One region of the Flindersiella endophytica genome, then DNA from elsewhere that is predicted to be linked to it. Evidence: riboswitches for the same ligand, from Rfam matches in the RefSeq annotation. Region 1 holds a riboswitch; the other holds the start of a gene.
What was found. Region 1 has a riboswitch for cobalamin ahead of ACYVF6_RS13855 (ribonucleoside-diphosphate reductase subunit alpha). Riboswitches for the same ligand answer to the same signal wherever they lie in the genome.
Positions count from the first base shown of each region.

Region 2: it holds a riboswitch for cobalamin, as region 1 does, so the genes downstream of both, metE (5-methyltetrahydropteroyltriglutamate--homocysteine S-methyltransferase) here and ACYVF6_RS13855 (ribonucleoside-diphosphate reductase subunit alpha) in region 1, are expected to answer to the same signal.

Region 1 covers NZ_BAAGYY010000013.1:340,572-343,774, reverse strand. Annotated here, with positions in the region: gene ACYVF6_RS13855 (ribonucleoside-diphosphate reductase subunit alpha) at 1-1,835, opposite strand, end outside; cobalamin riboswitch at 1,877-2,152, opposite strand; gene ACYVF6_RS13850 (ABC-F family ATP-binding cassette domain-containing protein) at 2,294-3,203, shown strand, end outside.
Region 2 covers NZ_BAAGYY010000023.1:154,883-158,085, forward strand. Annotated here, with positions in the region: gene dgoD (D-galactonate dehydratase) at 119-1,264, opposite strand; cobalamin riboswitch at 1,333-1,558, shown strand; gene metE (5-methyltetrahydropteroyltriglutamate--homocysteine S-methyltransferase) at 1,602-3,203, shown strand, end outside.

The DNA of each region.
Region 1 (3,203 bases):
GAGGCCCACCTGATGGTCGCGTAGCTGTCGTCGCGGCTCGCCTCCCAGAAGTGGATGCCGCGATCGGTGAGATAGGCACGGACGAACGACAGGTGAGTGTCACGTTGCGGGTTTCCGCACACGCCCCACTCGAGCCCGTCCTTCGAGAGATGGCCGTCGCCCAGCAAGATCCCGTAGAGCCGCGCGTCCTCGACACTTAGTCCAGGGACCAGGACGACCTCCCTGGGCACGACCTGTGCGATGTAGTCACCCTTGCAGAGCTTCCCGGCCTCCACCCAGTCTGGTCGAACCTTGCTCTTCGCCAGCCATTCGTACGTGCGCTCGCAATCCTGTTCCATGGGAACGCCTTGGATCGCGTAGAACGGATGGCCAGCCGTGACCCTGACCGGCTCGATCGAGTGTTCGACGTTGATCTCGACCATCGGGTCGACTTGCTCGTAGACGAACGTCTGGGTTACCTGGCGGTAGTTCCCGCTGATTCCAAGGACGAGGTCACCGATCTCGACGGCTTGGATCTCTTTGACGCCGTCAGCGGTGTAGACCTGCGTCTCAGGCGCGAAGCACTGATTGACGGCTACGGCAGTGTCGTTGGCGACCTTCAGGAACGGCACGAGACCCTGCGACTTGCCGTTGGTGCCCTTGATGTGGGCGCCCATGCCGCGGACGGGGGTCCAGTCGTTGCCGAGACCACCGGAGTATTTCGCCAGCAGCGCGTTGTTCTTGATGCTCTGGAAGATGCCGTCGAGATCGTCGCTCACGGTGGTGAGGAAGCAGGACGACAGCTGCGGGCGGGTGGTGCCGGCGTTGAACAGCGTCGGCGTGGACGCCATGAAGTCGAACGACGACAGCAGCCGGTAGAACTCGATCGCGCGAGCTTCGCGGTCGCCCTCGCGCATGGCAAGGCCCATCGCCACCCGCATGAAGAACGCCTGCGGCAGCTCGAAGCGAACGCCGTCGGAGTGCAGGAAGTAGCGGTCGTAGAGCGTCTGCAGCCCGAGGAACTGGAACGCGAGATCGCGCTCGGGCAGCAACGCCGCACCGATCCGGTCGAGATCGAACGTGGCGAGCTCCGGGTCGAGCAGCTCGACCTCGATCGCGCGGTGGACGTAAGCCTGGAAGTAGTCGGCGTAGCGCTGCGTCATCTGCTGCTGCGTCGCCTCGTCGGGCGCGCCGGCGAGGAACGTCAACGCCTCCCTGCGCAGCTTGTCGAGCAGCAGCCGGGCCGACAGCAGGCTGTAGTCGGGGTCGGTCTCGACGAACGTGCGCGCGGCCATCACCTGCGCGAGCTCGAGCTCGGCGAGGCTGATGCCGTCGTAGAGGTTGCGCTGGATCTCGGCCAGCACGGTGCCGGCGGCGGCGCCGGCCAGCCCTTCGCAGGCCTCGTCGACGACCCGCCGCAGTCGGGCGGAGTCGAGTGGCGCCAGCTCGCCGCCGGCGCCCTTGACCCGGATCACGGGCTCCTGGACCGGCGCGGCGGACGACTCGGCAGCGGCGCGTTGGCGCTCGCGTTCGCGGGCGTGCTCGTCGCGATAGAGCACATAGGCCCGGGCGACCCTGTGGTGCTCGCCGCGCATCAGCGCGAGCTCGACCTGATCCTGGATGTCTTCGATGTGGAGGGTGCGAGCGTGCCGGGTGAGCGAGCCGGTGACCTGCTCGGTCAGCTCGGCGACGGTCTGATGGATCCGGGCGGAGGTCTCCGCCGAGTCGCCCTCGACGGCCAGGAAGGCCTTGGTCAGGGCGACGGAGATCTTGCTGGGATCGAACGGTGAAGTGGAGCCGTCACGGCGTAGGACGGCATGCTGAGTCCCAGAAAATGACACAGATGATGTGGACACGTGCTCTCTCCTCGCGAGCTCAAGCGTGTGGGACGCACACGGGCGCGTGCGTACCGAGGGCAGGTCTTCGGACTCGCGAGCACACTCGGCCTGGCCTGGCTGAGCCACCTAGTTGCCGTCGCTTCCCAGACGTGCGTCCACATCCAGTGCTCGACCCTCTGCTCTCGTCGCAGCCTCGCGCGCGGCTACGTCGATAGCAGACAGTGACGGCGTTCGTTCTCGCTCACCGCTGCGGGGGCAGTCCCGGAATCCCACCGGGTTCCCTCTTGCCTCGTCCGGCCTGGCAGGCCGGACGAACCATCGGCGAGAAGAGACACTACATCTGGGCACCGACATTCCGATGGACCCCTAGATGGCGTGTCTCTTCAGATGTTTCGGGGTATCCGGGCCGTAATTCGCTTGCACCGGTCGTGGCGAGCTGGTCGGCTATTCGTGGCGACCTGGGAGGAGTACGCAACGTGAGCTTCGTGCGGCTGGCAGGCATCGACAAACGGTTCGGCCGTCGTCCGGTGCTGCGGGAGGTCTTCCTGCGGCTGTCGGCGGGCGACAAGGTGGGTCTGATCGGGAAGAACGGGGCCGGCAAGACCACGGTGCTCAACCTGATCCTCGGCCGCGAGCAGCCGGATGCCGGCACGGTCGACATCACACAGGGCGTCACGATCGGGTACTTCTCGCAGTTCTCCGAGCTGGACGGCCAGGAGACGATCGAGGAGATCCTTTCGGCGTTGTTCGCCGATATCAAGGCGATCGAGGACGAGCTCGACGACGTGGCCCGCGCGCTCGAACGTTCGGCCGACGATGCGCTGCTGCACAGGCAAGCCGCCCTGCTGGAGCGGATGGACGCCGTTGACGGCTGGACGTACCAGAACCGGATCGACACCGTGCTGAGCGAGCTCGGCTTCCACGACGTGCACCGCAAGCTGCCGGTCGCGCAGCTGTCCGGCGGCTGGCGCAACCGCGCCGCGCTGGCCAGGATCCTGCTGCAGCAACCGGACGTCCTGCTGATGGACGAGCCGACCAACTACCTCGACCTCACCGGTCTGCGCTGGCTGGAACAGTGGTTCCAGCAGTTTCGTGGCGCGTTGCTGGTCGTGTCGCACGACCGGCACTTCCTCGACATGGTCGTCAACCGTGTGATCGAGGTCGAGAACTTCCACCTGCAGGAGTACGACGGTGGCTACTCCGAGTACGTCCGCAAGAAGCAGTTGCGGCTGAAGACGCTCGAGCGGCAGTTCGCCCACGAGGAAGAGCTGCTGGTCTACGAGCAGGAGGCGCTCACCGAACGGAAGCTTTCCCGCCGGCTGGCCAACATCAAGAAGAGCGTGACGCCACGCCCGGTCGACCGGATCGTCACCGGCATCTACCAGA
Region 2 (3,203 bases), on a different contig from region 1:
AGCGTCTTGACTTTGGAGGGGCCGCCGAAACAAACTCCGCCGCCGCCACCAATCCACCGGCCACGCCCGACAAAAGCAAACCGCAACCCCTGGGACAGGCCCAAGAAGAAACCAGACCTCACCACTCGGCGAGCGATCCGTCGTCCCTGCGGAACATCGGCGTGCGCCACCGGTGCCCGACCTTCGCCGCCTCCTCGACGGCCTTCGCGTCAATCTCGATCCCAAGGCCCGGCCCCGTCGGCCGCTCGACGTAGCCGTCCCTGAACGCGAACACCGACTTGTCGACCAGATAGTCGAGCAGATCCGACTCCTGGTTGTAGTGAATGCCGAGGCTCTGCTCCTGAATCAACGCGTTCGGCGACGCCACGTCCACCTGCAGGGAAGCCGCCAGCGCGATCGGCCCCAGCGGGCAGTGCGGCGCCAGCGCCACGTCGTACGCCTCGGCCAGCGAAGCGATCCGCCGCACCTCCGAGATCCCCCCGGCGTGCGAAAGGTCCGGTTGCACAATGGCGACCCCGGATCCCAGGATCTGCTTGAAGTCCCACCGCGAGAACAGCCGCTCTCCGGTGGCGATCGGCACCGAGGTCGACGAGCAGATCGAATCGAGATGCGGCGACATCTCCGGCACCAGTGGCTCCTCGACGAAGAACGGCAGGTGCGGCTCCAGCAGCGGCAGCACCCTCCGCGCCATCGCCACCGTCAACCGCCCGTGGAAGTCGATCGCGATGTCGAACTCAGGCCCGCAAGCCTCGCGTACGGCACCCACCCGATCCGCGATCGCCTGGCAGGCGCCGGCAGTGTCGATCCGCCGCAGCTCGCCTCCGGCGTTCATCTTGATCGCGGTGAAACCGCTCTCCTTCATCTTCAGCGCCGCATCAGCGACCTCGTCGGGCCGGTCGCCACCGATCCAGCCGTACATCCGGACGCGATCCCGAACGTGCCCGCCGAGCAGTTGGTAGACCGGAACGCCGTAAGCCTTGCCCGCGATGTCCCACAAAGCCTGGTCGATGCCCGCGACCGCGCTCGAGAGCACCGGCCCGCCGCGGTAGAAGTTGCCCTTGCTGAGCACCTGCCAGTGCTCCTCGATCCGCAAGGGATCCTGCCCGACGAGGTAGTCGGCCATCTCGTCGACACACGTGGCCACGGTGTGTGCTCTGCCCTCGACGATCGGCTCACCCCAGCCGACGATTCCCTCGTCTGTGTCGATGCGCAGAAAGCACCAGCGTGGCGTGACGAGGTAGGTCGTCAGGCGAGTGATCTTCAACGTCGGCTCCTTTGGTCAGCCTCGGCGTACGCAGGCACATCCGTCCGCAACGCTACCTGCGCGATAGAGTCGACGTTGCGACTGGTTCACCTCCTTGACGAGGTGAGGCAAGAGGGAACCCGGTGCGACTCCGGGACTGCCCCGCAGCGGTAAGTGAGAACGAACGCCGTGACGACGCACTGAGCATGGCCCGCCTTTGGGTTCGGTTTGGGAAGCGACGGTTATTAGGAAGGTGGCTCCGCCGGAGCCGCAGCGCTCACGAGTCCGAAGACCTGCCAGCGCCCGCAGACCGCCCGGTCTGCGGCCACGCACCGAGTTCTCGAGGGAAGGACTCCGCATGACGACCACGTCCGTTCTGGGCTACCCACGCATCGGCGAGCGCCGTGAACTCAAGCGCGCCACCGAGGCTTACTGGGCCGGCAAGACCGACCAGACAGCGCTGCTCCAGGTCGCGGCCGAGCTTCGGCTTCGGGCCTGGACCACGCTGCGCGATGCCGGTATCGGCCAGATTCCATCCAATACGTTCTCGTTCTACGACCACATGCTCGACACCGCCTGCCTGGTCGGTGCCGTGCCGGAACGTTTCCAGGGCATCGGCGACGAACTCGACCGCTACTTCGCGATGGCGCGAGGTAACGGCGACACCCCGCCGCTGGAGATGACCAAGTGGTTCGACACCAACTACCACTACCTCGTGCCCGAGATCGGGCCGGCGACGCCGCTGCGACTGGCCGGCACCAAGCCGGTCGACGAGTACCGCGAGGCGGCGGCGCTCGGCATCGACACGCGGCCGGTGCTGGTCGGGCCGCTGAGTTTCCTGTTGCTGGCAAAGGCGTCCGACGACGCGCCGTCCGGTTTCCAGCCGCTGGATCGGCTGGACGAGCTGGTGGAGGTCTACGCCGCGCTGCTCGAGCAGCTGGCCGATGCCGGCACCGGCTGGGTGCAGCTCGACGAACCCGTGCTCGCAGCGGATCGTTCCGAGGCCGAGCTGGCGGCGCTGGTCCGGGTGTACGAACGCCTGGGCGCGCTGTCCCGGCGGCCGCGGCTGGTGGTCGCGTCGTACTTCGGCGCGATCGGTGAAGCCCTGCCCAGATTGGCGAAAACACCGGTCGAGGGGATCGGGCTCGACCTGGTCTCCGGACGGGCGGACCTGCCGGCGATCGCCGGTGCCGGTCTGGCCGGCAAGGTCCTGTACGCCGGGCTGGTCGACGGCCGGAACGTCTGGCGGACCGACCTGCCGGCCGCGATGGCAACGGCGGCCTCGCTGCTCGGGTCGGTGCGCGAGCTGGTGGTGAGCACGTCGTGCTCGCTGCTGCACGTACCCTTCGACCTCGACCTGGAGACCGGGCTGCCCCTCGCGCTGCGGGGCCGGTTGGCGTTCGCACGGCAGAAGGTCGCCGAGGTCGCCCTGATCGGGCGGTCGCTGACCGAGGGCCGTGAGTCCGTGCAAGGTGAGGTTGGCGCGGCCGAGGCGGCCCGGCTCGGTGGACAGGAGCTCGTCACCGACGCCCGCGTCGGGGCGCGGCTGGCAGCACTGGGCGACGGCTCGCGGCGCGGAGAGTTCGCGCACCGGGCCAAGGAACAGGCCGACCGCCTCGGCCTGCCACCGTTGCCCACGACGACGATCGGGTCGTTCCCGCAGACGCCGGAGATTCGTACGGCGCGGGCCGACCTGCGAGCCGGGCGGATCACCGCCGAGGAGTACGGCTCCAAGATGCGTACCGAGATCGATCGCGTGATCGCGCTGCAGGAGGAGCTCGGACTCGATGTCCTCGTGCACGGCGAGCCCGAGCGCAACGACATGGTGCAGTACTTCGCCGAGCAGTTGAACGGTTTCGCCAGCACCGACCGCGGCTGGGTGCAGTCGTACGGCACCCGTTACGTCCGGCCGCCGATCCTGTTCGGCGACGTGTCGCGGCCCACGCCGATGACCGTCGAG